DNA from 3 places in the Arthrobacter sp. B2I5 genome. Region 3 is predicted to be linked to each of the others. Evidence: predicted binding sites of a transcription regulator. Region 3 holds the regulator's gene; each other region holds the start of a gene.
What was found. The regulator LexA, encoded in region 3, represses DNA repair genes until DNA is damaged. The targets are predictions, from matches to a motif close to TCGAACANNTGTTCGA.
Positions count from the first base shown of each region.

Region 1: a site for LexA is predicted at 1,913-1,928, ahead of QFZ60_RS20895 (shikimate dehydrogenase). Genes of this name have one in related genera too.
Region 2: a site for LexA is predicted at 1,344-1,359, ahead of QFZ60_RS09180 (DUF6504 family protein). Genes of this name have one in related genera too.

Region 1 covers NZ_JAUSYF010000001.1:4,490,555-4,493,825, reverse strand. The annotation lists gene QFZ60_RS20900 (bifunctional sugar phosphate isomerase/epimerase/4-hydroxyphenylpyruvate dioxygenase family protein) at 1-937, opposite strand, end outside; gene QFZ60_RS20895 (shikimate dehydrogenase) at 937-1,818, opposite strand; gene QFZ60_RS20890 (IclR family transcriptional regulator) at 1,974-2,828, opposite strand; gene QFZ60_RS20885 (MFS transporter) at 3,064-3,271, shown strand, end outside.
Region 2 covers NZ_JAUSYF010000001.1:1,908,336-1,911,606, forward strand. The annotation lists gene QFZ60_RS09160 (SOS response-associated peptidase) at 1-58, shown strand, start outside; gene QFZ60_RS09165 (VOC family protein) at 86-508, opposite strand; gene QFZ60_RS09170 (chorismate mutase) at 525-848, shown strand; gene QFZ60_RS09175 (hypothetical protein) at 874-1,263, opposite strand; gene QFZ60_RS09180 (DUF6504 family protein) at 1,394-1,738, shown strand; gene QFZ60_RS09185 (DNA polymerase III subunit alpha) at 1,767-3,271, shown strand, end outside.
Region 3 covers NZ_JAUSYF010000001.1:2,801,874-2,805,144, forward strand. The annotation lists gene QFZ60_RS13155 (histidinol-phosphate transaminase) at 1-514, opposite strand, end outside; gene QFZ60_RS13160 (LysM peptidoglycan-binding domain-containing protein) at 626-967, opposite strand; gene lexA (transcriptional repressor LexA) at 1,402-2,139, shown strand; gene QFZ60_RS13170 (ATP-dependent DNA helicase) at 2,228-3,271, opposite strand, start outside.

The sequences.
Region 1 (3,271 bases), 1.7 Mb from region 3:
CCGCCTTGACCTCGGCGAAGTTGAAGTTGGCAGGTTCGTTCACCTTGGGCAGTGTGGCCAGTTCCATGGGATAACGACGGCGGAGCGCGGCGCCGTTGTTTGGCGCCCCTTCAGCGTCCGCGAGCCATTTGGCGCTTTGCTCTTCAAGCCAGATCAGCGAACGCATGGCGTCCACGGCCGTTCGCTCCACATCGGACTGGCGGAAAACGTCGTTGAAGACCTCCAGCGAAACAGGTCCGGTGTAGCCCGCACGGACCACGTGGCCCATGAACTTGGCCAGTTCAAACTGCCCCTCGCCCGGGAAGACCCGGTAGTGCCGGCTCCAGGACAGCACGTCCATGGAGAGCTTTGGGGCGTCGGCCACCTGCACGAAGAAGATCTTGTCCGGGTTGAACGCCTCGATGTGGGAGGTCTCCCAGTCCCTGGAGAGGATGTGGAAGGAGTCCAGGCAGGTCCCCAGGTTGGGGTGGTCCACCGTTTCCACCAGCCGGTAGGCGTGCTCGTAGTCGTTGACGTATTTGCCCCAGGCCAGCGCTTCATAGGCCACCTTGACGCCGTGGTCCCCGGCCAGGTTGGCAAGCTGTGCCAGCTGTTCGGCGCGGAGGCCGTCGTCGTCGATGCTGGCGGTGGCCACGTTGGAGCAGACCAGGATGGTGTCCATGCCCAGCCGGGCCATGAGCTTGAACTTGGCCTCAGCCCTGCGGAGGTTGGCCTTGAGCAGGTCCGGGGTGACGCCGTCGAAGTCGCGGAACGGCTGGTACAGGTCCAGGCCAAGGCCCAGGTCCGCGGCCATCTTCCGCACGTCCTCGGGACTGAGCGGTGAGGTGACTAGGTCCTGTTCGAAGATTTCGATGCCGTCGAAGCCGGCGATGGCGCACGCCTGCATTTTCTCTTTGAGGGTGCCGGACAGGCAGACGGTGGCGATTCCGGTGCGCATCAGGCGTTCACCTCCTCGGCGGCCACAAGCTCCAGGAAGTGGCTGCGCATGCGGTCCGGATCAGCGTCCAGGCCCGTGAAGATCCGGAACGCATCCGCAGCCTGGCCCACGGCCATCCGCCCGCCGTCCAGGACGTCACAGCCCTTGGCCCGGGCAGCCCGGACCAGTTCGGTGTCGATGGGGCGGTAGACGATGTCCGCCACCCAGTGCCGGGACTCCAGCAGGTCCAGGTCCAGCGGCACACCGGGGTGGGCGGCCATGCCCACGGGGGTGCAGTGCACCAGGCCGTCGGCCCCGCGCATCAGCTGCGGCAGCTCCGCCGTCGTGCCTGCCGTCACGGTGCTGTCCGGGAAAAAGCCTGCCAGCTCGGCAGCCCGGGCCTCGGCCCGCATCGGGTCCATATCCACCAGGTGCAGCGTGCGGACGCCGGCCGTCAGCAGGGCGTAGGCGACGGCGGATCCGGCACCGCCGGCGCCCAGCTGCACCACACGGTCCAGCCGGGCTCCGGGGAGGCCGGACGACAAGGCGGCGGCGAAGCCGGAGAAGTCAGTGTTGTGGCCGATGAAGCGGCCGTCGCGGATCACCACGGTGTTCACGGCGCCCAGCCGGCGGGCGTCCGGGCTCACCTCATCCAGATGCTGCAGGACCAGCTGTTTGCAGGGGTGGGTGATGTTCAGGCCGTTGAAGCCAAGGGTCCTGGCGCTGTGCAGGATGGCGCCCACCGACTCTCCGGTCAGGCCCAGCTCCAGCAGGTCGATGGGGCGGTACAGGTAGCGCAGGCCCTGCACGTCACCTTCCCGTTCGTGCATGGGCGGCGTGAGCGATGGCGTGACGCCATCACCAACCAGTCCCACCAGGTAGGACTCAGTTCGATTGCTCATGCGTGCAGCTCCTTTGGTACGGCACCTGGCAGGTCGCGGAAGTTGGGCCGCGCTGCGGGGTGACAGGGATTACGGTACATCAATTGTTCACTTATCGCACTCTTGTTCTAGATGCGAACAATCGCACTCCAAAAACACGGTGATTTCTTTGGCTGCTAGCGCTGCGGTAGCCTGGCGGCCAGCTCCGCGGCAGCTTCCTGCAGCAGTGGAACGTGGGCCTTCAACTCCTCAAGGCCCAAGCGGAAGACCGGCACCGCGGTTGCCAGCGATGCAAAGGCATGCCCCTGGCTGTTGAGCAGCGGGACGGCCACGGCGCGCATGCCGGCCTCATTTTCCTCATCCATGACGGCGTAGCCCTGCCGGCGCACCTGCTCGATTTCGGCGCGGAATGCATCCCGGTCCGTGATGGACTTGTCGGTGAGCGCTTCCAGCGGCAACTCCGCCAGGAGCCTTTCCCGCTCCGCATCCTCGGCGAAGGCCACCAGGGCTTTTCCGACGGCGGTGGTGGACAGGGAGCCCAGGTGGCCGGGGTCGCTGGTCACCCGGAACATCTGGGGACCGTCCACTTTGCTGACCGTCAGGTGATGGTGGCCGTCGCGGACGCTGAGGATGGTTGCCTCGCCGGTCTCGGCGGTGACCCGGCGCAGGACCGGGGTAGCAGTGCCGGCGAAGCCATGATGGTTGGACACACGCTGGCCCAGCTGGAAGATGCGCAGACCCAGATGGTAGCGGCGGCCGTCCGGCTCGTAGTCCACAAAGCCGTCACGGGTCAGGGATCCCAGGAGCCGGTAGGTGGTACTGAACGGCAGTTCCGCCCGACGGGAAATCTCCGCGGCGCTGGCCCCGCGCGGCTCGTCCCCCAGCAGGACCAGCAGGCCCAGGGCTTTGCCCACCATGTCCGTACGGTCCGCAGGACGGGCGCCGACCTTGGCTTCCGGGGGCATGGCGTTCACAGGCTCTTCGGCAGCAGCGGATTCTTCATTGACCGCTGTGGTTTGGTTCACACTCATGGATCGATGTTCCCACAATGTGAGAGCTATTTCTAGATGGTGAGTATTTTCTTGACAGGTGACTGCCCTCACAGTCATAGTTTCTATATCGCACAAGTAGCTCCCACCATGTGGCTACAAATGCTTGGGTCTTTTCCGGACTCCAGCCGCATCGCGCCCCGCCCGCACCAAGGCAGCGGCGGCTGCGACCCCCAGATCCACATCCGCGACAATGTCGTCACACCAAAGGAACACCATGAGCCAGACACTTCCGTCCGCCGGGGCGGGTGCCCTCACCTCCGCCGGGACGCCCAAGAAGGCCGCCCTCGCCAGCTTCCTGGGCAGCGCCGTCGAATACTATGACTTCTTCATCTTCGGATCCGCTGCGGCGCTGATCTTCCCCAAGGTCTTTTTCCCCGATGCAGACACCAACGCTGCCATCATGTCCTTCGCCACCTTCGGGT
Region 2 (3,271 bases), 890 kb from region 3:
GGGGAACGTCCGGAACAACGGCCCGGAACTGATCCGCCCGGTCGAAGCCCTGTTCTAGCAGCCGCCGCCGATGGCGCGGCGGGCCTCAGACGGTGACCCGGCCGGCGTCGTCCACTCCCCAGGTGGGGTTGTACGCCACCTCCCAGCGGAATCCGTCGGGGTCGGCGAAGTAGCCCGTGTAGCCGCCCCACGGCTTGGTGACCGGTTCCGCAATGATGGCAGCGCCTGCCTCCGCGGCCTCCGCCATGACCTTGTCCACTTCCCCGGGGCTTCCCACGTTGTGGCTGAGGGTGATGGAGGGGACGCCTGCGGGCGGTCCGGTGACTGCTTGGGCCTGCATCTGGCGTACGTCCCAAAGGGAGAGCACCAGGCCGTGGTTTACCTGGATGAACAGCACCTCCCCGGCAAGCTCCCGGTGCACCGGCCAGCCGAGCCCGTCAACGTAGAAGGCGCGCGATTGCGGAACATTGCGGACTCCGAGGGAGATAAAGTCGACTCTGGGCTCCATGCTTCGATACTGTCAGATGATGGCGACAATTCAAGGAAACGATAGGGATGCCCGGGCCGACAAGGAACAGCTCGCTGCCGTTCGGGTTGCCGTTGACGAAGTGGATGAACAGATTGTCACCCTCATCGCCCGCCGCGAACGGCTGATCAGGATTGCCGGGACGCTCAAGGGCGACGACGCCGAAGTGCGTGCCCCGGGCCGGGTGGAGCGGATCATTGAGCATGTCCGGTCCGCCGCGGAGAAAAAGGACATCGATCCGGACATCGTGGAATCAACCTACCGGGCAATGATCTCCGCGTTCATTGAACTTGAACTGCGGATCCACAACAAGAACAGCTGACATACAGGATGGGGTGGAGGAGCCCCTAAAGGGTTTCCTCCACCGGCACCCCGTGCTGGAACTCCCGCCCGTCCGCCTCGCTGAAGGCCGACAGGACATGCCCCTGCCCGAGCCCGTTCAAGGCAGTGAGGGGAAAGCTTCCAGTGATGCTGTTCTCCGAGTGGGACACCCCGGACAGGTCGTAGTCTTCCTCGATTCCCTGGTCCCGGTTGAACGAGTAGCAGGCAATTGCCTCCCCGTTCATGAATTCAATGCACAGCCGGCGTTGCATTGAATAGTCCGGCGAGGCTCCCATCAGGCCCACCACGTAAGCGCCGGAATCCGGAATGGCGCCGTCGATATCGAACCGTGCGACGAGGGTGGAGTCCTGCGTCTTGATGCTTGCCTGCTTCAGGAGTGCGTCATCGGTACTCATGCCATCATCCTGCTACCTGCCGCACGCTCCGTCCACCCCCGCCTATGTTTTGCCGGCCTCCCGGCGTAGACTGGATTTATTCGAATACATATTCGAATCCTTGTGAGGAAGAACGGTCCGGGAGGCGCGCGTGGGCATGTTCAGCGAGTCCGTTGACGTGGTGTGTTCCGCTGCCGGGCAGCCTGAATCCTTGACCTGGTCAGGAAAGCCGTACCTCGTCTGCGCCGAACCCGTCCGGTGGTATGAACGCCGGCAGTGGTGGGCGGAGGACACCCGGGCTCCGCTGGGAAGCGGGCCAGGCGTCGTGGACCACGAAATCTGGCGGGTCCAGGTGCAGCCTGTCCCGGCGGCGTCCCCTCCGCCGGGTCCAGGGGAAGGCGCGGAACCGCTCACCCTTGATCTGACCCGCCATATCCGCAGTGGCCGTTGGCGGCTGCTGCGGATCCATGACGTCCTTCGCCCTAAAACAGCATGACCACAGAACAGCCTGAACCCTGAACAGTATGAGCTTTACCCACCTCCACGTTTCCACGGCATTCAGTTCCCACTACGGCGTCTCCTGGCCTGAAGAGCTGGCAATGGCGGCCGCGGCCGACGGCGCAACCGCCCTGGCCTGCACCGACCGGGACGGACTGTACGGCACCATCAAGCACCTCAAGGCATGCATGGCTGCGGGCATCGACCCCATAGTGGGGGTGGACCTTGCAGTTTTTGACGACGACGGCGATCACCGCACGCAGGTAGCCGGCAGAGCGGTGGTGCTTGCCCGGGGCAACAACCATGGTGCCGGGTACCGTGCGCTATGCCGGCTGGTGTCCGATGCCCACGCCAGGACCTCAGGCAAAGCCGGTGGCGCCGTGCCGGCCGCCGTCACCCGCGCTGAACTCGCCTCCCGAACCCTTGATCCCCAAACCCTCAAGCCGGTTCTGACCGTCCTGATAGGACCGGATTCCGACGTCGGACGGGCCATGGGAGGCCGCCGTTACCTGCGCCCCCGGACCCTGTTCAGGCAGTGGCTGGATGCCATGCCCGCAGGAACTGTCGTGGCGGAAATCGTCTCCCAGCTCAGCGCTCCGGGGACTCCGTTCAGCACCGCCCATGCAGTCCGCATGCTCAGGCTCGCCGAGGAACACCGCGTACCCGCAATCCTCACCAATGCCGTCAGGTACTGCGCCGCAGACGGCGCACCAACCGCCGATGTCCTGGACTCTGCCAGGACCCTGAAGTCCCTTCCGGAACTGGCAGGGGAACCCCTCCTGCAACCCACCGGGCAGGGCTGGCTGAAAACCCCGGAACAGATGCTGGGGCTGGGAAAGGAAATTATTTCCGCTGCAGGGTATGGCGCCGCTGATCTTAAGCAGCTGATGGCTCAGACAGAGGCGCTCGCCGACCTCTGCCGGATAGATCCCGCCACCGATATGGGGTGGAAGCAGCCCGTAGTTCCTGAGGCCTCTGTGATTGGCATCAGCCAGGACCCGCACTCTGAACTGATCCAGCGCTGCCATGCAGGGATCGGCAGGCGGTTCCCGGGGATCACCGGTAAGCAGGAACAGGAGATGCTGTCCCGGCTGGAGCATGAGCTCGGCATCATCAACAACCTCGGTTTCTCCTCCTATTTCCTCACGGTGGCGGAGGTGTCCCGGATGATCCAGGACATGGGGGTCAGGGCGGCAGCCAGGGGATCCGGTGCCTCCAGCCTGGTCAACTACCTGATCGAGGTCAGCCATGTGAATCCCCTCCAGCACGACCTGATTTTCGAACGTTTCCTCTCCAACGACCGCGCCACGCTGCCGGACATAGACATCGATGTCGAGAGCGCCGAACGCCACAATGTGTACCGCAGGATCTTCGACCGGTTCGGTTCCGAGCGGGTCACCCTGATGAGCATGCAAAACGGGTACAGGGCGCGGGGTGCGGTCCGCGACGCCGGGCTGGCGCTGGGCATGGACGACGGCGAGGTGGGGGAGATCGCCAAGCAGTTGTGGCGCTTTTCCGCCCGGAAGTTCCG
Region 3 (3,271 bases):
TGGGATTGTTGGGCGAGCAGAGGAAGACGATGTTCGGCTGCAGTTCCTTGACCTGCCGGGCGGCGGACTCTGCGCTCAGGTCATAGCCTTCCGCACGTTGACCCGTGATGTACCCGGTGTCCGTTCCGCTGGCCAACAGGGGGTACATGGAGTACGTGGGCGGGAAGCCGAGGGCGGTGCGTCCCGGCCCGCCAAAGGCCTGCAGGATCTGCTGCAGCACCTCGTTGGAGCCATTGGCTGCCCAAAGGTTGGTTTCGTCGAGCCCGTGCCCCAGGTATTCCGCCAATGCCTTCCGCAGTTCAGTAAACTCCCGGTCAGGATAGCGGTTGAGCCCTGCAGCAGCCTCCGTGACGGCGGCACTGATGGCGGCACGCACGTCCGCCGGAACACCATGGGTGTTCTCATTGACATTCAGCAGGATGGGGACGTCCAGTTGGGGTGCCCCGTAAGGGGTCAGCCCACGAAGATTGCTGCGGAGGGGAAGCCGGTTCAGACGTTCTAGCTGGTCGTTCACCTGAACAGTTTAGTTGCCGGGACAACCACCGGAAAATGTGACGGGTGCTGTTCGCCAAGGGCGTGGCGGCCAATTGCCGGGGTTTCTACCAGGACTGACGCCCGCATCCCCTTAGCGCGTAGGGACGAACAGTTGCTGGCCAGGCAGGACGGCGCCGGCGGAAAGGTTGTTGAGCTGGACGATATCTGCCACCACGTCCCGGGCATCCCGGTCCGGAGCAACGGCCCCGGCGATGGACCACAGCGACTGCCCGGCCTGCACCGTTACCGTAACCGTGGGCGTCACGGCCAGGTCCGCAGCGGAATCGGAAGCCTTGGCCGGCGAGTTGAAGAGTCCGGCCAGGGACATCAGGAGGACGGCGAGTAGTACAAGCGGAACTCCGATCAGGACGACCTGCCCCCGCCGTGTGAGCCGCAAAGGTGCTGCTGAGGGGCGGGCGCTGCTTGAAGAAATCGAGCGCTTTGAAGTCTTCCGCCCCTGGAGGGAAACCGCCTGCGGGAGTGAAACCTGGTGAAGAGATATAGCTGACATGAACTGAGCCCTCCTGGACCTGCCGTGCTGCCCGGGTGTCCACCCAGCCAACCGCCCCTCGATTCGTTCCGCGCCGCTTACTTCTTCCGGCTGCGTCTTCGAATAGGGCAGGCACTGGTTAGAACACATGTTCGAACTTTGCTTGTTTAGTTTTAGCACCTATCAACGAATAATGTCGAGACTCGCTAGAACAAATGTTTGAAAAACCCATGTGGCTGGCCTAGCTTTGAAATCACAGAACAACCACCACTGAAGTTGAACAGCAGGGTCTGACAATGACAGTGGCAGTCCTTCAGGGGGTGCTGGGAAACAGTGCTCCTGGAAGATCCGGCGGCAAGCGAAAGGCATTGGCGAATATGGCAGCAGCAGCCGCCGGGGGCAGGACCGCCCCGCAATCGAAGAAGACGGCCAAGGGTTTGACGCCGCGGCAGAAGAAGATCCTCGAAACCATCCAGCGCTCAGTCAATGAAAACGGGTACCCGCCCTCCATGCGCGAAATCGGCGACACCGTGGGCCTGGCGAGCCTCTCCAGCGTGACCCACCAGCTCTCGCAACTGGAAAAGCTGGGTTACCTGCGGCGCGACCCCAAGCGGCCGCGCGCCATGGAAGTCCTGATGCCCCTCACGCTGGACGGCGGCGGCGGCAAGGCAGCAGGCACATCTCCTGCACCTCAGGCCCAGGGCAGCGGAGCCACGGTGACGGAACTGCCCACCGCTCTTGATACGGCCATGGTTCCGCTGGTTGGCCGGATTGCTGCCGGCGGCCCCATCCTTGCCGAGCAACTCGTCGAGGACGTCATGCCGCTCCCCCGCCAGCTCGTTGGACAGGGCGAACTGTTCATGCTCAGGGTGGCAGGCGATTCCATGGTGGACGCGGCCATCTGTGACGGTGACTGGGTGGTGGTGAGGCGCCAGGCGGACGCTGCCAACGGGGACATCGTTGCGGCCCTGCTCGATGACGAGGCGACCGTCAAGACGTTCCGCCAGCGTGACGGCCACACCTGGCTGCTCCCCCAGAACACCCAGTACGAACCCATCCTGGGAGACCACGCCACCATCATGGGCAAAGTGGTCTCGGTCCTGCGTTCCCTTTAGCCGTTTCCTTGAGCCAAGGATCCGCCGGCCACGTTCATCCTTGGCCAGCGGTCCGGACGTTTACTGGGAAGTTGTCCCTGGGCGTCAACTATCTGGCCGCGTCCGCTCCGAGCCTGGTTAATGCGGCCAGCGCCTTGCTGCGGTCCGTGGTGGCCCAGAACGGCGGGAGCGCTCCCCGCAGGAAGCCGGCATAGCGTTCAGTGGCCAGCCGGGAGTCCAGGACGGCCACCACACCTTTGTCTCCGGTGGACCGAATCAGCCGGCCGGCGCCCTGGGCCAGCCGGATGGCGGCGTGCGTGGCCGACACCGACATGAAGCCGTTCCCGCCGGCCTGCGCCACGGCACGTGAACGCGCCGTCATCAGCGGATCGTCCGGCCTGGGGAACGGTATGCGGTCGATCACTACAAGGCGGCAGGAGCCTCCCGGAACATCAACCCCCTGCCACAGGGACATCGTCCCGAAAAGGCAGGTGTCCGGTTCGTCGGCGAACTGCTTGACCAGGGCAGTCATGGTCGATTCACCCTGGCAGAGGACAGTCACGTCGAGCTTGGGCCGGAGGGCGTCGGCGGCCTCTTCGGCCGCCCGGCGCGATGAAAACAGGCACAGAGCCCCGCCGCCCGACGCTTTGATAAGCGCCTCCAGTTCCTCCAGCGCCTCGGGGGAAACGCCGCGGCCGGGTTTTGGCAGGTGGCCGGCCACATAGAGGATGCCCTGTTTGGGGTAATCGAAGGGCGAGCCGACATCCACGCCCGTCCAGCTGGGTGCACCTTCACCGATGAGGCCCAGTCCACCGGCCGCGGGCTCGAAAGCGGAACCAATCGCCAGCGTCGCGGACGTCAAGACGACGGTGTGCCCGGCGAAGAGCCCTTCCCGCAACCTGCCCGCAACGGAAAGCGGTGCGATGTTGATCAGCACGGGTGCGTTGTCGTCGGGCTGCGTGTATCCCTGGCCTGGGTCGAATGTGCCGGCGCGGGATAACCAGACGACTTCCCGGTTTTCCCTGGCAGCGATCAGACGCTCACACAGTTCGAGGATGAGCATGAGGCGGGACCGCGCCAGCTGCCGGCCGCCGTCCGCAGTGGTGTTGCTGTCCCCCTTGGAATCCGACAATGCGGCGCGGCACGCCTCCCG